DNA from 3 places in the Janthinobacterium woesei genome. Region 2 is predicted to be linked to each of the others. Evidence: predicted binding sites of a transcription regulator. Region 2 holds the regulator's gene; each other region holds the start of a gene.
The links. The regulator LexA, encoded in region 2, represses DNA repair genes until DNA is damaged. The targets are predictions, from matches to a motif close to ACTGTATNNNNATACAGT.
Positions count from the first base shown of each region.

Region 1: the regulator LexA is predicted to act here: its motif matches at 5,082-5,099, upstream of ACQ4W6_RS22025 (PA0069 family radical SAM protein).
Region 3: the regulator LexA is predicted to act here: its motif matches at 2,761-2,778, upstream of ACQ4W6_RS06710 (DNA topoisomerase IV subunit B).

Region 1 is NZ_JBNYXW010000020.1:110,625-118,402, reverse strand. Features, by position in the region: gene ACQ4W6_RS22050 (fumarylacetoacetate hydrolase family protein) at 1-350, opposite strand, end outside; gene ACQ4W6_RS22045 (VOC family protein) at 396-929, opposite strand; gene ACQ4W6_RS22040 (LysR family transcriptional regulator) at 1,055-2,023, shown strand; gene ACQ4W6_RS22035 (gamma-glutamylcyclotransferase) at 2,052-2,684, shown strand; gene ACQ4W6_RS22030 (LysR family transcriptional regulator) at 2,979-3,863, shown strand; gene ACQ4W6_RS22025 (PA0069 family radical SAM protein) at 3,876-5,018, opposite strand; gene ACQ4W6_RS22020 (tRNA-uridine aminocarboxypropyltransferase) at 5,147-5,782, opposite strand; gene ACQ4W6_RS22015 (methyl-accepting chemotaxis protein) at 6,049-7,778, opposite strand, start outside.
Region 2 is NZ_JBNYXW010000006.1:222,138-229,915, reverse strand. Features, by position in the region: gene ACQ4W6_RS08750 (DUF47 domain-containing protein) at 1-51, opposite strand, end outside; gene ACQ4W6_RS08745 (replicative DNA helicase) at 144-1,529, opposite strand; gene rplI (50S ribosomal protein L9) at 1,666-2,121, opposite strand; gene rpsR (30S ribosomal protein S18) at 2,149-2,439, opposite strand; gene priB (primosomal replication protein N) at 2,466-2,765, opposite strand; gene rpsF (30S ribosomal protein S6) at 2,786-3,172, opposite strand; gene lexA (transcriptional repressor LexA) at 3,448-4,083, shown strand; gene ACQ4W6_RS08715 (cystathionine gamma-synthase family protein) at 4,149-5,390, opposite strand; gene purF (amidophosphoribosyltransferase) at 5,462-6,985, opposite strand; gene ACQ4W6_RS08705 (CvpA family protein) at 7,025-7,513, opposite strand; gene ACQ4W6_RS08700 (SPOR domain-containing protein) at 7,534-7,778, opposite strand, start outside.
Region 3 is NZ_JBNYXW010000005.1:103,404-111,181, reverse strand. Features, by position in the region: gene kdpB (potassium-transporting ATPase subunit KdpB) at 1-477, opposite strand, end outside; gene kdpA (potassium-transporting ATPase subunit KdpA) at 487-2,304, opposite strand; gene kdpF (K(+)-transporting ATPase subunit F) at 2,304-2,393, opposite strand; gene ACQ4W6_RS06710 (DNA topoisomerase IV subunit B) at 2,858-4,855, shown strand; gene parC (DNA topoisomerase IV subunit A) at 4,910-7,264, shown strand; gene ACQ4W6_RS06700 (hypothetical protein) at 7,383-7,751, opposite strand.

The DNA.
Region 1 (7,778 bases), on a different contig from region 2:
CCGCCCTGGTACATCAGCGGATCGGCATAGAACGAGGCGGGCACTTCGGCGTTGCGCGCCTTGCGCACCAGTTCCACGTGGTTGATATAGGCCGAGCCGTCGGCCCACTGGTAGGCGCGCGGCAGCGGCGAGTGGCACAGGCTGGCGTCAAACGCCTGGGCGTCGGTGGCCGTGCCCGCATTCAGGGCGGCGTAGGCAAGTTCGAGCCTGGGCGCGATGGCATCCCAGTTATCCAGCGCCGCCTGCAGGGTCGGGGTGATGGCGGCCACGCTCACGCACTGGCGCAGGTCGCGGCTGACGAGTATCAAGGCGCCGTCGCGGCTGGCGTTTTTCAGGGTTGCGAGTTTCATACTATTCCTTGTGTAGATGAGGTATCGGGGCTACGGTACGATGAATCAAGCTTCGGCTGGGGCGTGCATCCAGGCGGCGTGTTTCGGCGCGCGGCGCGTCTGCGACCATTCTTCCAGCATTTCCCATTTGACGGCGTCCAGTTTGGCCAGCATCTCGGGCGTGCCCACGTTCGCCGCCAGTTCCAGGCGGTGGCCGTTCGGGTCAAAGAAGTAAATCGACTGAAAGATGGTGTGATTCACGGGGCCAAGCACTTCCACGCCACCGGCCACCAGGCGCTCCTTGGCGGCCAGCAATTCGTCCATGCTGGCCACTTCCAGCGCCAGGTGCTGCACCCAGGCCGGGGTATTGCGGTCGCGGTCCATGGCCGGCTGCGTCGGCAGTTCAAAGAAGGCCAGCACATTGCCCTGGCCCGCGTCGAGGAAGACGTGCATGTACGGGTCGGGCGCCTTGGTCGACGGCACCAGATCTTCGGCGATGGCGAGGACGAAATTCATGTTCAAATGCTTGACATACCACTCGACGGTTTGCTTCGCGTCGATGCAGCGGTAGGCAACGTGGTGGATTTGCTTGATTTTCATGCTACGGTCTCCAATAGGTGCGCCTTGAGCGCGATGGCTGGCGTGTTTTTCAGCTTTTCACCATTAGAATCGAGTTCCAGCTATCATACAAACAATTTTTAGCCATTGATTTATCGGATTATCTTATGAGTCCCAGCCTGCGACAGATGCGCGCCTTCGTGGCGCTTGCCAAGACCGGCAGTTTTACCCTGGCCGCCGAATACCTGCACGTGACCCAGTCCGCCTTGAGCGGTTTGATCAAGGAACTGGAAAGCGTGCTGGGGGTGCGCGTAGTCGAGCGTAGCACGCGCAAGACGCAGTTGTCGGAAATCGGCCGCGAGCTGTATCCGCTGTTTGAAAAGATGATCGAGGACCTCGACGGCGCCATGGCCGGCATCGCCCAGCGCAAGGCCCTGAAAACAGGCATGGTGCGCATCGCCGCGCCGCAGATGATGGCGTGCACCCTGCTGCCGGAAGTGATCGCCGCCTACCGCCAGGCGCACCCGGAAGTGCAATTGCGCCTGGTCGACTGCCCCGTGGAGAATGTCCCGGCGCGCGTCTTCAGCGGCGAAGTCGATTTCGGCATCGGCCCCGAGCGCGACCCGACGGCGGAAATCGCCGCGCAAGTACTGTTCGAGATGCCCTTCGTGCTGGTCTTCCCCGAGCAGCATCCGTTGCAGCAAAAAGAGCGGGTCACCTGGGCCGACGTGGCCGACTACCCCTTCATTTCGCTGCAGGGGCAGTTCACGGAGCGCCTGCTGCGCGACATGCACGGTTCTTTCCGCGACCTGTCGCTCAATCCCTACAATGAAGTGACGTTCATGACGACGGCGCTGGCCATGGTCAGCGCCAACCTAGGCATCACGGCCTGCCTGCCGTATGCGGAACCGATGGTCAAGCTGTATAAACTGCACATGCGCACCCTGTACGAGCCGGAGCTGACGCGGCGCTTTTTCGTCTACACGAAGACGGGCCGTTCGCTGTCGCCAGCGGCCGAGAGCTTTATCGCCTTCCTCTTCAAATACGTCGAGACGCACGAGTGGAACGTGGTGGCAACCGGCGGTGCCGCGCGCGACGCCGTGCCAGCAGGCGGCGCAAGGGGCAGCGTTTTATAATGCATCATCGCCCCACACCTGCCCAACCATGACCCAGCCTGCCCATTCAGCCAGCAGCAACCTGTCGTCCATCGACGCCGCCACCATCGCCATCAACCAGCGCATGAACAAATTCGACGGCCATGAGCAAGTCTGGCTATTCGGCTATGGCTCGCTGATCTACAAGGCGGACTTTCCCTACATCGAGCGCCGCCCCGCCAGCATCAAAGGCTGGACGCGGCGCTTCTGGCAAGGTTCGCACGACCATCGGGGCACGCCGATGGCGCCAGGCAGAGTCGCTACCATCGTGCCGCAGGCGGGCGCCGTGTGCGACGGCATGGCTTACCTGATCACGCCCGAAGTGTTCGCCCACCTCGACCATCGCGAAAAGAACGGCTATTTGCGCCTGGCCACGGAAATCACCTTCGAGGACGGCAGCAGCACAGAAGGCCTGGTGTACATCGCGAACGAAGAAAATGCCGCCTTTTTGGGCGCCGCATCTGAACTCGATATCGCGCGCCAGATCGCCCGTTCAAACGGCCCCAGCGGCCCGAACAGCGACTACCTGCTGCACCTGGCCAGCGCCCTGCGCGAACTGGGCAAGAGCGACCCGCACGTCTTTGCCATCGAGCAGTATCTGGCGCAGATCAAGGACACCACGGCAGGCAGCATGACGGGATGAGGCATCGTGCTGGGCAGGAGGCAACTGCAACGGCCGGCAAGGCATGCAAGTAGCCGACAATATCCTGAAACGGCAAACCAAGGCATGCACAGGCAACACATGCACGGGCATGCAACTGATAATAAAATGCAAGATTGCAATATTGCATGCTTGAATGCTTGAATGCTTGAATGCTTGAATTCTTGAATGTTTGAATGTTTGAACGATTGCACGCCAGACTTGGTGCAAGATGGACGCAACGATGGAAGCTGACGCATGGATCTGACACACGGACCTGACGCATGGACTTGACGCATGGACCTGAATAACCTGCCCGCCTTCATCGCCGTGGCGCGCGAGCGCAGTTTTACGCGCGCCGCCGCGCAGCTGGGCGTGTCCGAGTCGACCCTCAGCCACACCATCCGCAAGATGGAAGAAAGCCTGGGTATTCGCCTGCTGACGCGCACCACGCGCGGCGTCTCGCCCACCGAAGCGGGTGAGCGCCTGCTGGCCAGCATCGGCCCGTACTATGCAGCCATCCAGGCCGAACTGGCGGCCATGAAAGAGCTGCGCGACAAACCCACAGGCACCTTCCGCATCAGCGCGCACGACCACGCGGCCAGCACCATCTTGTGGCCCAGGCTGTCGCCGCTGCTACCGCTCCACCCTGACCTGAACATCGAGATCAACATCAGCTACGGTCTTATCGACATCGTGACCGAGCGCTACGACGCCAGCGTGCGCAACGGCGACCAAGTGGCAAAAGACATGATCGCCGTGCGCATCGGTGCCGATTTGCGCATGGTCGTCGTCGGCTCCCCAAGCCACTTCGCCCACCGCAGCAAGCCGCTCAGCCCCAGCGACTTGCTGGCCCACAACTGCATCAACCTGCGCCTGCCCACCCATGGCGGCCTGTACGCCTGGGAATTCGCCAGGGATGGCCAGCAACAGCAGATCCAGGTGCGCGGCCAGATGATCTTCAACACCACGCCGCAAATGCTGGCGGCGGCCCTGGAAGGCCATGGTCTGGCCTACGTGCCGGAGGACGCCATCGCGCAGCACGTGGCCGACGGCCTTCTGCTCACCGTGTTGGAAGACTGGTGTCCCGCCATTCCTGGCTACCATTTGTACTACCCCAGCCGCAGGCTATCCTCGCCCGCGTTCCAGCTGGTGGTCGACACCTTGCGCTATCAGGCTTGATGTGCGGTTGATCTAGAATAAATCCAGCTGTCCAATACCCCCTCCCTTCGCCTTGTTTCCCAGCGGTGGCACCACCAGCGGCCGGCGGAATTGCGTGCTATCGAGCTGCTTGAAGCGGCCGCCCTTGCCGTGTAAGCCCAGGCGGTGCACGGCCTTTTCAAAACGCTGGCGTATCAGGTCGGCCCACACGCCTTCGCCCTGCATGCGCGTGCCAAAAGCACTGTCGTAATCCTTGCCGCCACGCATTTCTCGCACCCGGTTCATCACGCGCTGGGCCCGTTCTGGAAAATGCGCTTCCAGCCATTGCTGGAACAAGGGGCTCACTTCCCACGGCAGGCGCAGCACCACGTAATGGGCGTGGATGGCGCCCGCGTCGCGCACGGCTTCCAGTAGCTGCTCGATTTCCGGTTCCGTCACGAAAGGGATGATGGGCGCAATGCTCACGCCGACGGGTATGCCCGCGTCCGTCAAGGTGCGGATGGTGCGCAAACGCCGCGCCGGGGCGGCCGCACGGGGTTCCAGCGTGCGCGCGATGGCAGGGTCAAGCGTGGTGACGGTGACGGCCACGGCCGCCAGGCGTTTGGCCGCCATGGGCGCCAGCAAGTCGATGTCGCGCTCGATCAGCGACGATTTCGTGATCAAGGCCACCGGATGCCCGCATTCCTGCAACACTTCCAGCACGCGCCGCGTCAGCTGCCGTTCGCGCTCGCACGGTTGATAGGCATCCGTATTCACGCCCAACGCGATCGGTTCGGGCACATACGAGGCTTTGGCCAGTTCGCGCCGCAACAATTCGGGGGCGTTCACCTTGGCGTAAATGCGGCTTTCAAAGTCGAGACCGGGCGACAGGCCCAGATAACTGTGCGTGGGGCGGGCAAAGCAATAAATGCAACCATGTTCACAACCGCGGTATGGATTTAATGACACGTTGAACGGCAAATCGGGCGAGGCATTGCGCGTGAGGATGGTGCGCGCCTGCTCGTCGCTGACCTGCGTCTTCCAGGCGGCAGCGCCCTCTTCCCCGTCCGCCTCCTCCTGACCAGCCACACCCCAGCCGTCATCGAAGCCGGCCCGCGCATGCAGCTCGTAGCGGCCTTGCAAGTTCGACACGGCGCCGCGCCCCTTGAGGGCTTTCAGCGATTGCGGCGGCAGCATGGCTTGCCCGGCGAAGCTGTCATCGTGCTCTGGAATGATTGCTTTCATGAACGGCCCCCGTTAACTGTATATACGTACAGTATTCTATGCCGCTGTTCGGCCAAGATCAAGGGCTGTCGGGATGCTGCTCAAGCTTTTTCAGCGTGCGCCATGACATAACTCAAATGCTGTGCGACAAAACCGTCAAAGGCTGTCATCAAGGGAACGAAGCGGGACACGTCCTGCTCCAACTGCATCAGGGCATAGCAAGTCGCTTCCAGGGTCGAAAGCTGATCCGGCGCGTGCGCCTTGCGAATAAGGTAATGGGAAGCGGGCGTGTCGCGCAGTGGCAGGCGCGGCAGTTGTTGCAGCTGGGGATTGACGTACAGCATCTTGCGGCTCTTGCGCCAGGTGCCGTCCAGCACCACCAGCCGCAGTTGCGCTGGATCAAGCACTATGGCCGGGTCGAGCGCTGGCGGCGGCGCGATACCCAGCGAGCGGTCGCCCAGCGTATCGGGATACAGCAGCACATTGTGTTTGCCGGCCAGCAGTTCGGCCAGGGTGTCGGGTGGAAAATGCTCGCCCGTCAACATGCGGCTATTGGGCAGGCTCAGGTGCAGCAAGCGGGCGCTGCCCTTGGCGTTGTGCACTTCCAGCGGATGCTGCAGGATCAGCACTTCCACTGCGTGGGACAAGGGAGCGATCCAGTGGCAGATGCAACTAGCTGCCGCACGCAGGCAGACGACGCAGCGCGTGCGTTTGGCCGATGCCGCTTGATGGGCTATGTCCGCTGGCTTGGCAACGTCAGCTTGTCTAGTCGCTTTGATCGGCTTGGCAACGTCAGCTTGCCTAGTGGTTGCAGTTGGCTTGGCGAGTGCAGCCGTTTGGGCGGCTTCAGCGCGGGAGGAGTGATTGGTGCTGCGGGTAGTCATGGCAGGGCGCGTTCGCGGGGTTCGTCAAGCCGCGATTGTAGCGCCCACGCCATCTCAAGGAGAAACGATGGTTGAAAAGACCGCTTGAAACCACGGGGGCCGATGGATGACAGAGTTGCTTAAAATTCTTCCCACTCGTCGGCGCTTGACGCGACTGGTGCGCGTGGCTTGCTGGCGCGGGCCACATCCAACTTCGCCAGCTTCGCCGCCTTGGCGGGCGCCGAAGTAGCATGGGCCGTGCCATGGGCTGCGGCACGCGCAGTGCCAGGTGCAGCGGAAGCGGCCACGGCGCGCCGCGCGGCAGGTGTGGTCGATGTAGCAGTCTTGGCTGCCACCGAGTGTGCCACCGCCGCAGAAACGTATTGCTGTGTGGCATCGAGCTTGAACAAGCCCACCACGTCGGCCAGCTTGGCCGCTTGTTCCTGCATGGATTCCGCCGCTGCGGCCGCTTCTTCCACCAGCGCCGCGTTTTGCTGCGTCACCTGGTCCATCTGGCCGATGGCCTGGTTGACTTGCTCGATGCCAGCGCGCTGTTCGTCGCTGGCGTCCGTGATCTGGTTCATGATCTGCGTCACATGGCTGATGCTTTGCACGATTTCATCCATGGTGCGGCCCGCCTTGTCCACCAGTTGCGAACCGGCCTCGACCTTTTGCACGGAATCGTCGATCAAGCCCTTGATTTCCTTGGCCGCCTGGCTTGACCTCTGCGCCAGGTTGCGCACCTCGGAGGCCACCACGGCAAAGCCCCGGCCCTGCTCGCCGGCCCTGGCCGCTTCGACGGCGGCGTTCAGGGCCAGGATATTCGTCTGGAAGGCGATGGCGTCGATGACGCTGATGATGTCGACAATCTTGCGCGAAGAATCGTTGATCGAGCCCATGGTGCTGACCACTTCCGACACCACCACCCCGCCCTTGCTGGCGATGTGCGAGGCGTCGATGGCCAGCTGGTTGGCGCTGCGCGCATTGTCGGCATTGAGTTTGACGGTCGACGTCAGCTCTTCCATGGAGGAAGCCGTCTCTTCCAGCGAGCTGGCCTGCTGTTCCGTGCGTGACGACAAATCCAGGTTGCCTGCCGCAATCTCGCTCGACGCCGTGCTGATGGAATCGGTGCCGGCGCGCACTTGGCCGACGATACTGACCAGCTTGTCGTTCATGTTTTTCAGCGCGTGCATCAATTGCCCTGTCTCATCGCGGCTTTCCACCACGATATGGCTGGTCAGGTCGCCAGCAGAGACGGCTTCAGCCACTTCGACGGCACGCGTAATGGGGCGCGTGATCGAGCGCGTGATCCAGTAGGCGCAGGCGATGCCCAGCAAAATGGCCGCCACGCCCAGCGAAATGAGCAATAAACGGCCATTTTCGTAGCGCGAACGGATGTGCGCTGCCGTTTCATCGAGCAATCTGGCTTCCAGCATTTCCAGCTTCTTCAGCGACGCCAGGTAGATGTCGCGCTTGACGGCCATGTCGCCTTCGTACAGGCGCTTGCCCAGTTCCAGGTCGCCTGCATTCTTGGCCTTGAAGACGTTCTTGCGCACCTCGGTGTAGGCTTTGCGCGTGCTCAGCACGTCCTGGTAGAGCGCCTGCTCTTGCGCATTCAGCTGGCTCTTGCCGATATCATTCTGGATTTCCGTGGCGCGGGCGGACGAGACCGCCATTTCCTGCTCAAACTGTTTCTGGTGCCCAACGTCGCTGACCTTCCAGGCGGCCGCCGTGCGCGCCGCGTTCACCTCAATGACCTTGGTCCACTCGCCGATCAGGCGCTCATTGCGCACCTTGACGTTGACGAGGGCATCGGTTTCCTTGCTGGCGCTTTGCATCTGCACGATGCCGACCACGGTCAAGGAAGTCA
Region 2 (7,778 bases):
GTTAAACAATTCAAAAAACTTGCCCTCAGTGGGCATCAAGCGTCCAAACATGTCATTCTCCGTTAAGCATTGAGTCGTGTTACTTACTACAGAAAGCCGCCCCTTGATGAAGGGGCGGCCAATGGAATACCAGTGCTGCTGTGTTAGTCGCCTTGGTAAAGCGCCAGGCCACCACTGTAATTACCAAATTTGGTGTATTGCCCCATGAAGGTGAGGCGGATGCTGCCGATTGGACCGTTACGTTGTTTACCGATGATGATTTCGGCCGTTCCCTTGTCGGGCGAGTCGGGGTTATACACCTCGTCGCGGTAAATGAACAGGATCACGTCGGCATCTTGCTCAATAGCGCCCGATTCGCGCAAGTCCGACATCACCGGACGCTTGTTCGGGCGTTGTTCCAGCGAGCGGTTCAACTGGGACAACGCGATCACGGGACAACCGAGTTCTTTCGCCAGGCCTTTCAAGCCCCGCGAAATCTCGGAAATTTCCGTGGCGCGATTATCGCCAGGGGAATTGGCCGACATCAGTTGCAAGTAATCGACGATGATCAGGCCCAGCTTGCCACATTGACGCGACAGGCGACGCGAGCGTGCGCGCAATTCGATGGAATTGAGCGCCGGCGTTTCATCGATGTACAACTGCGCGTCGTTCATCTTTTGAATCGCATTCGTCAGGCGCGGCCAGTCTTCGTCGTTCAGGCGGCCCGTGCGCAGACGGTGCTGGTCCAGCTGGCCAACCGAGCCCAGCATACGCATCGCCAGCTGAGAGCCGCCCATCTCCATCGAGAACACGGCCACGGGCAAGCCGCTGTCGATGGCCACGTTTTCGCCGATGTTGACGGAAAATGCCGTCTTGCCCATCGATGGACGGCCCGCCACGATCACCAGGTCGCCCGGCTGCAGACCGGAGGTCATGCGGTCAAGGTCGATGAAACCGGTGGGCACGCCCGTGATTTCACTCTGGTTGTCGCGGCTGTACAGTTCGTCGATGCGTTCGACAACCTGCGTCAGCAGGGGCTGGATGGCGGTCCAGCCCTGGGCGCCGCGCGCGCCTTCTTCGGCGATGGCGAAAATCTTCGACTCGGCCTCGTCAAGCATCTGCTTGACTTCCTTGCCCTGCGGGCTGAAGGCCGTGCCGGAGATATCGTCGGCCACCGTAATAAGCTTGCGCAGCACGCCGCGGTCGCGCACGATCTCGGCGTAACGCCGGATGTTGGCGGCCGATGGCGTATTTTGCGCCATGGCGTTCAGGTAAGCGAGTCCGCCCACATCCTCGGCCTTGCCGAGCTGGGTCAGGGTTTCAAAAACAGTAATGACATCGGCTGGCCTGGAGGCATTAATCATCTTGACGATTTGCTCGAAGATGATGCGATGGTCATAGCGATAGAAATCCTCCGCATGCATGAAGTCGGCGATGCGGTCATACGCAGCATTGTCGCGCAGCAGACCACCGATTACGGATTGTTCTGCTTCGATCGAATGCGGCGGAATGCGGAGGGAATCTAGTTGTGGATCTGAGGGGGCGTTCATGACGCGAATTATACCCGCTTCGGCGTCAGGGCAAAAAAAAAGGCCAAAAAATCAGCGAAAAAAAGGCCAAAAAAAAGCCGGGCGAACCCGGCTTTTCATAGTACGGCAATGCTTGCGGGCCAAGGCCCACAGACGATTACGCGTTCGCGTCTGGAACGACAGCGATAACAACTTCCACGACCACGTCGGTGTGCAGAGCAACCGAAACGTTGTGCTCGCCAACAACTTTCAGCGGGCCGGTAGGCATACGGATTTGTGCTTTTTCAACAGCAAAACCTTGCTTGGTCAGCGCTTCAGCGATGTCGAAGTTGGTGACGGAACCGAACAGACGGCCATCAACACCAGCTTTTTGAGCAACTTGAACGGTCAGGCCGCTCAGTTTTTCGCCCTGGGCTTGCGATACGGCCAGTTTGGCAGCAGCAGCTTTTTCCAGTTCGGCGCGCTTGACTTCGAATTCAGCCACAGCGGTTGCCGTAGCACGACGTGCCAGGCGTTGCGGGATCAGGAAGTTACGTGCGTAACCGTCTTTGACTTTGACGACTTCGCCGAGGTTACCGACGTTAACAACTTTTTCTAACAGAATGATTTGCATAGTTCTTCTCCAGGAATATCTGACCGATTAAGCGTGGTGCAGATCGGTGTATGGCAGCAGCGCGAGGAAGCGAGCGCGCTTGATTGCGGTGTCAACTTGGCGCTGGTAGTGCGCCTTGGTACCGGTCAGGCGTGCTGGCATGATCTTGCCGTTTTCTTGGACGAAGTCTTTCAGCGTATCAACGTCTTTGTAGTCAACTTGCTCAACGTGAGCTGCGGTGAAGCGGCAGAACTTCTTGCGTTTGAACAGCGGGTTCTGCTGTTTGCGTTTTTCTTTAAGCTTGAGCTTATTTTTGTCGAACTTTTTACCGAATGCCATGTGAGGCTCCTGTATCTAAAAATGCGCTAGTCGGAAGTGACTGCACTAAAATCAATGATGTGAAACACCAAACTCTTGCTGTTGCGGCTTTTCCTGGCCAGGAAACCCGTGAACTGATAGACCCCGCCCAAGCTTGCCTGACTGAACCGGCCTGAGATTTCGCCAGCGGCAAGCGCGGCAACATCAAACTCGGTCAAACGGGCAATCCCTGCTTCCATCTGCTGCGAACTGTGTTGCAATACTGCATTCACAATCGGCAGCCCTGCCGGGGTATAGCGCAATATTTCGCGCTCGGCAATGATGGCGGTTACTTGTAGCTGGTTCAGCGCACGATCCTGGTCAACAATTAAGCTGCTACGGCTGGAGCGGCTGCTGGTGCTTCGGTGCGGTGGCTTTTAGCCGCATCTTCGCGTTGTACCGATTTCATCATCGGCGAAGGAGCTGTTTCAGCTTTCTTCATTTTAACGGTCAGGTGACGCAACACGGCATCATTGAATTTGAATGCTGTTTCCAACTCGACCAGGGTCTCGTTATCGCATTCGATGTTCAGGCAGATGTAGTGTGCTTTAGGCAGCTTTTGGATCGAGTAAGCCATTTGACGGCGGCCCCAATCTTCCACGCGGTGAACCGAACCGCCGCGGGTGGTTACGCTGGCTTTGTAGCGTTCGATCATCGCGGGCACTTGCTCGCTCTGGTCCGGATGGACGATAAAGACTATTTCATAATGACGCATGCAAACTCCTTCAGGTCGGATTGATAATCGCCCACCTCGGCGTCAAGACGAGTGTGGGAAGGTCAGCCGAAGATTATAACCGCTATTGGCAAAGGTTTCAATAATTCCTTCCACAACGGCATTGGACACCGCTGCGTAGCCGCATTTTTCCGCCTGCGCCGACTATTTCGCGCGAAATCCGCGCAAAAAGCGCAAATCCCCTTGCATAGTGGGCGATACTGTACAAAAATACAGACTGTTCATATAGACAGCATTTTAGTATGCACCCACCGCTCATGATCAAGCTGACAGCACGACAAGAACAAATCCTGAACCTGATCAAGGACGCGATTGAAAATACGGGTTTTCCTCCCACCCGTGCCGAAATCGCCAACGAATTGGGTTTTAAATCGGCCAACGCGGCCGAAGAGCATTTGCAGGCCCTGGCCCGCAAGGGCGCGATCGAGATTTCGCCGGGCACCTCGCGCGGCATTCGCCTGATCGGCGCGGCCGCTGAAACGCTACCGGCCAAAGTGCCGGCGGCGCTGCTGATGTCGCTGCCCCTGATCGGCCGGGTGGCGGCTGGCTCGCCCATCCTGGCGCAGGAAAACCTGGAAGCGAGCTACAACGTCGATCCAGCCCTGTTTTCGGCCAAGCCCGACTTCCTGCTGAAAGTGCGCGGCTGGTCCATGCGCGACGCCGGCATCATGGATGGCGATTTATTGGCCGTCAAGAAGGTCGACAGCGCCAAGAACGGACAGATCGTCGTGGCCCGCATCGGCGACGAAGTCACCGTCAAGCGCTACAGGAAAACAGGCTCCGTGATCGAACTGCTGCCGGAAAACCCGGACTTCAAGGTCATTACCGTCTCGCCCGAAGACGAATTTGCGCTGGAAGGCCTGGCAGTGGGCCTGATGCGCAGCTGGCATTAAACTGTTGCACGTAAAAAGGGCCGGAACAGTCATGTGCTGTTCCGGCCTTTTTTATTTACGGCACTTTATGCCTCAAGCGCCTGGCGGAAGTCTTCCAATAAATCGACCTCATCCTCGATACCGACGGAGACGCGGATCAGCGATTCGGCGATGCCCATGCTGGCGCGGCGCTCGGCACCCATCTCATAAAAAATCGTGTGGGCGACGGGAATGACCAAGGTGCGCGTGTCGCCCAAGTTGCTGGCGGGAATGGCCAAGTTCAGGCGATTGAGGAAATCGAAGCAATCGATGCCGTCTTTCAGCTCAAAACTGAACAGGGAACCAAAGCTGCGGAACAAGTCGGCAGCCAGCGCATGCTGCGGGTGCGAGGGCAAACCCGGATAATGCACGGCCGCCACGCGCGGATCGGCCTGCAGCAGGCTCGCCAGCGCCAGGGCATTCGAGCAGGTGCGGTCCATGCGCAAGGCCATGGTTTCGGCGCCAACGGCAATATGGTGCGCCGCTTCCGGTCCCAGTGAGGCGCCGAAGTCGCGCAAGGCCTTGGCGCGGATTTGCGCGATACCCCACTGCGCGGGCGCCACTTTCTTGTAATTTTCAAAGATGTTCGGGTATTGCGTCCAGTCAAACACGCCCGTATCGGTCAAGCTACCGCCCAGCGCATTGCCGTGGCCACCGATGGATTTCGTCAACGCATTGACCACCAGCCCCGCGCCCACCGCCTTCGGGCGGAACAGATACGGCGTGGTCATCGTATTGTCGACGATGTACAGGATGCCGCGCTCCTTGCACAAGGCGCCGATCTTGGCCAGGTCGGCGATCTGCGTGCGCGGATTGGCGATAGTTTCCACGAAAACAATACGCGTGGCAGGCGTGATGGCAGCCGCTACATTGGCGACATCGGTGGCATCGACAAACGCCACATCAATGCCCTGCCCCGTCACCGTTTGCCACAGACTGTTGGTATTGCCAAACAAAAAGGCCGACGACACGACGTGGTCGCCCGCGCGCAGCAAGGATTGCACCACGGCGCCGATGGCGCCCATGCCGGTGGCGAAGCACAAGGTAGCCACGCCATCTTCCATCTTGTTGACCTTGTCTTCCAGCGCGGAGACCGTCGGATTGCCCTGGCGCCCATAGCGGAAGCCCGGTTCCTTGCCCTGGAACACGGAGGCCAGCTGGCGCGCGTCGGCATAGCCGAAAGCCACCGAGGTGTGCAAGGGCTTGTGCAGGGAGCCATGTTCGATGCCCTTGCGGCGGTCGCTATGCAGGATGGTAGTGGTAAAGCCGTAGGTTTTGTTGTTGCTCATGATTGAGTGGTGCGCAAGGCGGAGAAAAAATGTCAGGCAAAAAAAAAGCCCGGCAATAGCCGGGCCCTGCATCAACCCTCGGTGGTAGCGAGGTTCAGGTTCAACTGGGAACGCGGCGTATCTTCGGGCGCTGCCGCCTTCGGATGGTGGCGTGCGTATTCCAGGCGGTCCAGGTATTCCTGCGACACGTCGCCCGTCACATACACGCCATCGAAGCACGATGCCTCGAAGTTCGTCAGGGCCGGGTTGACGTCGGCAATCGCTTGCTTCAGGGCCGCGATATCCTGGTACACCAGATAATCGGCCGTGATTTCGCGGCACACTTCTTCCGTCGTGCGGCCGTAGGCGATCAGCTCGTCGCGCGTCGGCATGTCGATGCCGTACACGTTCGGGTAGATCACCGGCGGCGCGGCCGAAGCGAAGATGACCTTCTTGGCGCCCGCTTCGCGTGCCATTTGCACGATTTCACGGCTGGTGGTGCCGCGCACGATGGAGTCGTCGACCAGCAGCACGACTTTATCCTTGAATTCGGATGGAATCGCATTGAGCTTCTGGCGCACGGACTTCTTGCGCGCCGCCTGGCCAGGCATGATGAAGGTACGGCCGATGTAGCGGTTCTTGATGAAGCCTTCGCGGTACTCGATGTTGAGCGCCATGGCCAACTGGATGGCGGCCGGACGCGACGAGTCGGGAATCGGCATGACCACGTCGATATGCACGCCTGGCAATTCGGCGCGGATCTTCTCGGCCAGGTACTCGCCCATTTTCAGGCGCGTGGCGTACACGGAGGCGCCGTCGATGACGGAGTCGGGACGTGCCAGGTAGACGAATTCGAACACGCAAGGGTTCAGGCTGGCATTGTCGGCGCATTGGCGGCTGTGCAATTGCTTGTCGGCATCGATAAAGATGGCCTCACCAGGACCGATGTCGCGCACGAAGCGGAAGCCCATGCCTTCCAGGGCCACGGATTCGGAGGCGATCAGGTATTCGGCGCCTTGCTCCGTTTCATTGATGCCCAGGCACAACGGACGGATGCCGTGCGGGTCGCGGAAGGCCAGCAAGCCAAATCCGGCGATTTGCGCCACGGCAGCATAACCACCCTTGACGCGGCGGTTCAGCACGGTCACGGCCTTGAAGATGGCGTCCGGGTCCAGGTTCAGGCCCGTCGTCGCTTCCTGGATTTCATGCGCCAGCACGTTGAGCAGCACTTCCGAGTCGGAATCGGTATTGATGTGGCGGCGGTCATTCTTGAACATTTCCTGTTTCAACTGCTCCCAGTTGGTCAGGTTGCCATTGTGCGCCAGGGTGATGCCGAACGGCGCATTCACATAAAACGGCTGTGCTTCCTCTTCGCTAGACGAACCGGCCGTCGGGTAGCGGCAGTGGCCGATGCCCGAATTGCCTTGCAGCGAACGCATGTTGCGCGTACGGAAGACGTCACGTACGAGACCATTGGCCTTGTGCATGGAAAACATACTGCTGTGATTGGTCGCAATCCCTGCCGCGTCCTGACCGCGATGTTGCAAAAGCAACAATGCATCATAGAGCAATTGATTGACAGGTTGATGGGAAACGACGCCGACGATGCCACACATGGTGTGCTCCTAAACTGTGCTACTGATTTTAAAAAAAATTCAAAATGTCACATGCTGCGCATACGCGGCAGGCAGATAAGGCTTGATGGCGCGCGCGCCCTGCTCCGCGAACGGACTGAGCAGCGCGTTTTTCCAGAATGGCTGCTGGGGTATGGAGGTCATGCCACACAAGATGACGGCGGTCAGCACAATCACAAGGCCCCGTGCCAGACCAAACAGGCTGCCCAGGGTGCGGTCGGCCAGGCTCATGCCCGTTACCTTGACCAGCGCATCGACCGTCATGCCGAGTAAACCCATCAGAATGCGCACGCCGATGAACACCACCACGAAGGCCAGCAACAAGCGAATAGCTTCGCCCGGCACGACTTCAGGCAGGAATTTTGCCACGCTGGCACCATAAGCGTTGGCAACGATAAAAGCCACCACCCAGCTGATCAATGACAATATTTCCTTGACCAGGCCACGCATCATGCTGATCAGCACGGAGGTCACCAGTACGAACAGCACCAGGTAATCGAAGATCGTCACGCGCGTTCAGCCTTGCATCGTCATGCTGGCACCAGGCTGCCGCCCAGGCCCAGCTTTTGCAACTTGGCGCGCGTCTTTTCCGCGTCTTCACGGCTGCCAAACGGCCCCACGCGGACACGGATGCGCTCACCAGCAGGGCTGGAAACCTTCTGCGTGTACGACTTGATGCCCGCATCGCGCAGTTTTTCCTGCAATTCATCCACCTTGTCTTGCGTCGCCAGGGCTGCCACCTGCACCACGAACTTGCCGGAGCCGGTATCGTGGG
Region 3 (7,778 bases), on a different contig from region 2:
CGTGATGGCACTTTCGTCGACAGAAGCCACGCCGGCCGTCACTTCGCCGTCGGCTGGAATCACGTCGCCCGCCTCGACCAGCACCGTCATGCCCTTGCGCAGGTCAGTGGCCGGCGTCGGCAGCCAGGAAGTGCCGTACTTCGGCGTTTGCATTTTCTTCGCCATCACCGTTTGCTTCAGGGCGCGCAGCGAGGCCGCCTGGGCCTTGCTGCGGCCTTCGGCCAGCGCTTCGGCAAAGTTTGCAAACAACACGGTAAACCACAGCCACACGGCGACGGACAGGATGAAGCCGAACGAGGCCTCGCCCTGGCCACCCGCCGCCTGGATGGCCAGCAGGGTGGTGATGATGCTGCCCACGTAGACCACGAACATCACGGGGCTGCGCCACTGCGTGCGGGGGCTGAGTTTTTTAAACGCATCGACGATGGCGGGGCCGATCAATGCGGAATCGAACAAGGTCAGGCTTTTGCGTGACATGATAGCCTCTTATTTTGTAAAAAGTTGCAGGTGTTCGACGATCGGGCCCAGGGCCAGCGCGGGAACATAATTCAACACGCCAACGAGCACCACCACGCCAATCAGCAAGCCGATGAACATGGGGCCGTGCGTGGGCATGGTGCCGGCATTGGCCGACAGGCGCTGCTTGGCCGCCAGCGAACCGGCCACCGCCAGCACAGGCACGATCACGGCGAAGCGGCCGAACCACATGGCGATCGCCAGCATCACGTTATAGAACGGCGTGTTGGCGGACAGGCCGGCAAACGCGCTGCCGTTGTTATTCGCCGCCGAGGTGAAGGCGTAGAGGATTTCCGAGAAACCGTGCGCGCCCGGATTGGCCACGCCCACCGTACCCGGCTCCACCATCACGGCGATCGCCGTGCCCGTCAGCACCAGGGCTGGTGTCACCAGGATGGCCAGCGAGACCATCTTCATTTCGTAAGCCTGGATTTTCTTGCCCAGGTATTCAGGCGTGCGCCCTATCATCAAGCCAGCGATGAAGACGGCCAGGATGGCGAACATCAGCATGCCGTACAAGCCCGTGCCCACGCCGCCAAAAATCACTTCGCCGAACTGCATCAGCAGCAGCGGCACCATGCCGCCCAGGGGCATGTAGGAATCGTGCATGGAGTTGACGGCACCGCACGATGCGGCCGTCGTCACCGCCGCAAACAGGGTCGATGAGCTGATGCCGAAACGCGTTTCCTTGCCTTCCATATTGCCGCCCGATTGCAGGCTGCTGGCCTGCTGGTCCACGCCCAGCGCCTGCAAGGCAGGATTGGCTTGCTGCTCGGCGCCCATCACGCCGGCCGTCATGACGACAAAGATCAAGGTCATCGCGGCCACTACGGCCCAGCCCTGGCGCATGTCACCCACCATGCGGCCAAAGGTGAAGCACAGGCCGGCGGGAATGAGGAAAATGGCCAGCATCTGCAGGAAGTTCGACAGCACGGTCGGGTTTTCATATGGGTGCGCGGAGTTGGCGTTGAAGAAACCGCCGCCATTCGTACCCAGCAGCTTGATCGATTCCTGCGACGCGACGGGACCCATGGCGATCGTCTGCGTTTTCGCCACTTGCGCTTCCATCACGGGCTTGCCGGCAGCATCCAGCACGGGCTGGCCATCGGCACCAGCTTTCGGCGTTTCATATGCCACCTGGTCGAGCAGGGTTACTTCCTTGTAAGGGGAAAAATTCTGGATCATGCCTTCGCCCATGAAGACCACGGACAGGGCCAGCGACAGCGGCAGCAGGATATACAGCGTGGAGCGCACCAGGTCGATCCAGAAATTGCCGATCGACTTGCCCGAACGCGAGGTGAAGCCGCGCACCAGCGCAAAGATCACGGCGATGCCGGTGGCGGCCGAGAAAAAGTTCTGGCATGCCAGGCCCAGCATTTGGGTCAGGTAACTCATGGTCTGTTCGCCGCCGTAGCCCTGCCAATTGGTATTGGCGACAAAGCTGACGGTGGTATTGAACGAGGAATCGGGGCTCACGCCAGCCAATCCCTGAGGATTTAAAGGCAGAAAGCCCTGCAGGCGCTGCAGGCCGTAAACAAAAAAGGCGCCCACGGTATTGAACACGACCAGGGCGATGGCATAGCTTTTCCAGCCCATGGCCCGGTCGCTATCCTTGCTCATGTCCAGGCCGGAACAGCGGTACAGCAGGTTTTCCAGCTTTTGCAGCCAGCCCATGCCGCGCACGGGGCCGTCGCCGGCCACCTTGGCCATGTACAGGCCCAGCGGATAGCTTGCTGCTAGCAAGACAAACAAGAAAAGCACCAACATCAATATCGATTGCGTCGTCATCACAGTTCCTCAGCCTTCAGCAGCGCCACCAGCAGATACACGAGCAGGCCGGCCGACACCACGGCGCCCAGTACATAAAATGCGTTCATTTGACGCTCCTTAATTTGTCGCAGGCCACGGCAAAGCCGACCACCACGACGAAAAAAACGGCAATCAAGCCGAGATACACGATATCCATTCCCACCCTCATTCAGGTTTGTTTTGATAGTGAGCAGATTAGCCAAAAGGGTCTAAAAAATTTGTAAAGACTGGGGAGGGCGATGTAAACAAGATGTAAAAATGCGGTGTTGGCCGCATAAAATCTGCCCTGGCTGGCGCAAAACGGCGGGGCAAGGTGCACCGTTGTTAGCTAGCAGTAGCGCTATTGCCCGCCGATCAAGATAGAATGCGCGAGCGTCCGCACAAGGACGCCATACCTGCCGCACTGCCATTCCCCAGTGACGCTGGACGGAATATACTGTATATTTATACAGTTATCGCCGCCGTTGTCACTGCGCCGCGCAGTGCCCTGGCCTGGCGTTCCAACCACTGTCTTTACTTAGCTTGAACACGTATGGCCACTAAAAAACCAGCATCCGACTACAGCGAATCATCCATCCGTGTCCTGAAAGGACTGGAACCCGTCAAGCAGCGCCCGGGGATGTACACCCGCACTGAAAATCCGCTGCACATCATTCAAGAAGTGATCGACAATGCCTCCGACGAGGCGCTGGGCGGTCATTGCACGCATATCGCCGTGACGCAAAACACCGATGGCAGCATCACTGTCGAAGACAATGGCCGCGGCATTCCCGTCGGCCTGCATCCGGAAGAAGGCGTGCCGACGGTGGAAATCGTGTTTACGCGGCTGCACGCGGGCGGCAAGTTCGACAAGGGTTCAGGCGGCGCCTATGCATTTTCGGGCGGCTTGCATGGCGTCGGCGTGTCCGTTACCAACGCGCTGTCCACACGGCTGGAAATCACCGTCTGGCGCAAGGAAAGCGACGGCAACGGCCTGCATCACATGGTGTTTGCCAACGGCGATGTGATCGAACCCTTGAATTCCCGCCCCGCCCCGCGCGACGGTAAAAAATCGGGCACGCGCGTCACCGCCTGGCCAGATCCGAAGTATTTTGATTCGCCCAATATCTCGCAGACCGAGCTGCAGCGCCTGCTGCGCTCGAAAGCCGTGCTGCTGCCCGGCGTGACCGTTACCCTGACCAACGCCAAGACGGGCGACACGCAAACCTGGCTGTACGCGGAGGGCTTGCGCGGCTACCTGACCGAATCGCTGGCGCAAGTGTCGAATGGCGAAACCCTGATTCCCCTGTTCGAAGGCGCGCAATATGCGGGCCCGGATTCGGAAGGCTTTGCCGAAGGCGAAGGCGCGGCCTGGGTGGTGGCATGGACGGAAGAAGGCGCCATCGTGCGCGAGTCGTATGTCAACCTGATTCCCACCTCGAATGGCGGTACGCACGAATCGGGCTTGCGCGACGGCCTGTTCGGCGCCGTGAAAAACTTCGTCGAGATGCACTCGCTGCTGCCCAAGGGCGTGAAACTGCTGCCCGAAGACGTGTTCGCGCGCGCTTCCTTCGTGCTGTCGGCGAAGGTGCTGGACCCGCAATTCCAGGGCCAGATCAAGGAACGCCTCAATTCGCGCGACGCCGTGCGCCTGGTCTCGACCTTCACCAAGCCACCGCTGGAACTGTGGCTGAACCAGCACGTCGACTATGGCAAGAAGCTGGCCGATCTGGTGATCAAGCAGGCGCAATCGCGCCAGCGCTCGCTGCAAAAAGTGGAAAAGAAAAAATCCTCGGGCGTGGCCGTCCTGCCGGGTAAGCTGACTGACTGCGAATCGTCCGACATCACGCGCAATGAACTGTTCCTGGTCGAGGGCGACTCAGCGGGCGGTTCGGCCAAGATGGGCCGCGACAAGGAATTCCAGGCTATTTTGCCCCTGCGCGGCAAGGTGCTGAACTCATGGGAAACGGACCGCGACCGCCTGTTCGCCAATAACGAAATCCACGACATCGCCGTGGCCATCGGCGTCGACCCACACAGCGTGGGCGACACGCCCGACCTGTCCGGCCTGCGCTACGGCAAAATCTGCATCCTTTCCGATGCGGACGTGGACGGCTCGCACATCCAGGTACTGTTGCTGACGCTCTTCTTCAAGCACTTCCCGGCCCTGATCAACAAGGGACATATCTGCATCGCCCGCCCGCCGCTGTACCGCGTCGACGCGCCTGCGCGCGGCAAGAAACCGATGCAAAAAATCTATGCGCTCGACGCCGGCGAACTGGTGGCCATCGAGGATAAACTGCGCAAGGAAGGCGTAAAACAGGGCGCCTGGTCCATTTCGCGCTTCAAGGGCCTGGGCGAGATGAACGCCGAACAGCTGTGGGAAACCACGATGAACCCGGATACGCGCCGCTTGCTGCCCGTGACCCTGGGCGAAATCGACCACATGACCTCCGCCGCCCGCTTCAATATGTTGATGGGCAAGGGCGAAGCGGCAGGACGCCGCGCCTGGATCGAGGAGCACGGCAATGAGGCGGAAGCCGATATTTAAGCAACGCGCCGCACAGCCTATCCATACCAGACAAACCAAGTAGCAAGATAAACCATGTCCACACAAACCAATTTATTTGACGAAGCCCAGCCTGAGCCAACCGTGCCCGATGAGCCGGCATTCGACGGCGAAGCGCTGACCCTGTCCACCTTCGCCGAGCGCGCCTATCTCGATTACGCCATTTCGGTGGTCAAGGGCCGCGCCCTGCCCGACGTCTGCGATGGCCAGAAGCCAGTGCAGCGCCGCATCCTGTATGCGATGAATGAACTGGGCCTCAATTCCACAGCCAAGCCGCGCAAATCGGCGGCCGTGGTCGGCGACGTGCTGGGTAAATTGCATCCGCACGGCGACCAGTCCGTGTACGACGCGCTGGTACGCATGGCGCAGGATTTCTCGCTGCGCTACCCGCTGATCGACGGCCAGGGCAACTTCGGCTCGCGCGATGGCGACGGCGCGGCGGCAATGCGCTACACGGAGGCGCGTTTGACGCCGATCGCCAAATTACTGATGGATGAAATCGGCATGGGCACGGTGGACTTCCAGCCCAACTACGACGGCTCGACGGAAGAACCCAAGCTGCTGCCGGCGCGTTTGCCGATGGTGCTGCTAAATGGTGCCTCCGGCATTGCCGTCGGCCTGGCCACGGAAATCCCGTCGCACAACCTGACGGAAGTGGCAAAAGCAGCCGTGGCCATGATCCGCGATCCGAAGATCACGCACGCCGAGCTGATGGCCATCATCCCCGGCCCCGATTTTCCCGGTGGCGGCCAGATCATCACCCCGCCGTCGCAAATCCAGGACATGTACGCGAGCGGCCGTGGCAGCATGAAAGTGCGCGCGCGCTGGAAGATCGAAGAACTGGCACGCGGCCAGTGGCAAGCCGTGGTGACGGAACTGCCGCCTGGCACATCGTCGCAAAAGGTGCTCGAAGAAATCGAGGAACTGACCAATCCCAAGATCAGGACAGGCAAGAAGGCCCTGTCGCCGGAACAGGTGGCATTGAAAGCGCTGATCCTCAATTCGCTCGACACCATCCGCGACGAATCGGGCCGCGCCGCGCCTGTGCGCCTGGTGTTCGAGCCGAAATCGAAGAACCAGGACCAGACCGAATTCATGCTGATGCTGCTGGCGCACACTTCGCTGGAATCGTCGACCTCGATCAATCTGGTGATGATCGGCGGCGATGGCCGTCCGCGTCAGAAAGGCCTGGGCGACATCCTGCGCGAATGGATCGATTTCCGCTTCGAAACCATCACACGCCGCACTGGCTACAAACTGGGCAAGGTGCGCGACCGCATCCATATCCTGGAAGGGCGCGAAGCGATCCTGCTCAATATCGACAAGGTGATCCACATCATCCGCAATTCGGATGAACCGAAATCGGCCCTGATCGAAGCGTTCAAGCTGTCCGAGCGCCAGGCCGACGATATCCTGGAAATCCGCCTGCGCCAGCTGGCGCGCCTGGAAACGATCAAGATCCAGCAAGAGCTGGCCGAACTGCGCAAGGAAGAAAAGTCGCTGCAAGACCTGCTCGATAACCCGGGCACGATGAAGCGTGCCGTCATCCGCGAAATCGAGGCGGACGCCAAGCAGTTCGGCGATACCCGCCGCACCCTGATCGAGGAAGCGCAAAAAGCCGTGGCCGAGCAGAAGGTGGTCGATGAGCCGGTCACCGTCATCATTTCGGAAAAAGGCTGGGTGCGCGCGCGTACCGGCATCGGCCACGATGCGGCGCAATTCACGTTCAAGGCGGGCGATACCCTGCATGGCGCCTTCGAATGCCGCACGGTCGATACCCTGCTGGGCTTTGGCAACAATGGCAAGATCTATTCCGTGCCCGTTTCGGCCTTACCCAACGCGCGCGGCGATGGTGTGCCGATCACGACCTTGTGCGACATGAGCGGTGGCACGCCCGGAAATGCCGTGCGCATCCTGCACTACTTTGCGGGCAATGGCACCACCAGTTTGCTGTTGGCATCGAGCGCCGGCTACGGCTTTATTGCCAAGGCGGGCGACATGGTCAGCCGGCTGAAAGGTGGCAAGGCCTTCATGACCCTCGATGATGGCGACGTGCCGCTCGAACCGAAAGTCATACCGGCAGCGGCCAGCGCCATCGCCTGTCTGACGGAAAGCGCGCGCCTGCTGGTGTTCGGCATCGATGAAATGAAAACCCTGTCGAAGGGCGGCACCGGCGTCAAGCTGATCGACCTGGAAGGCAAGGACAAGCTGCTGGCCGTGCAGCCGATCACCCAGCGCGGCGTGGTAGTCTCAGGCATTGGCCGGGCATCAAAACCGCAGGATGCATCGCTGGGTGCTACCGCCCTGGCCGATCACTTTGGCAAGCGCGCGAAGAAGGGCAAGCCGCTGGCAGCCAAGCTGAAGCCTGTTTCGATGGCAGCCATCGGCTGATCATCCAGGCTAAGATCCACGTTAGCACTGCGAAAAAAGACAGGTTGATTCATTGCCTGTCTTTTTTTTCGCCCATGTTCCGGCGTGCGCAGCAGGCATTGCAAGTCGAAACAAGGTGCTACAGATTTCCTTCCTGGCGCCGCGCCAACCGGAGGATGTCTGGTGTCGCCTCGACAATTTCCAGCACGTCTTGCGGCGTCTGCGTGCCAGCCAAGGCATAGCGGCCCATGCCCAAGGGCAGCAGGTGAGCGACTGGTCCCGCGCATGGGCGATCATCGGGGCCCGGCGACATGCTGGTCATGCGCAAGCCACCATCGGCCATGCCGCCTGCGTCCGCTTCCGCGTCAAACTCGAGCACCTTGCGCCCCTTGCGGCTGGGAGGGAAGGCAAACGTGGCCGTGGGCCGGTACACTTCGATACCGGCCGCATCCTCCTCGAAGGAATGCGTCCAGCTGCCGCTGGGCCGTGCCATTGTCATGCCATGCATGCCGCCTCCCGTATTAAAACATCGCAG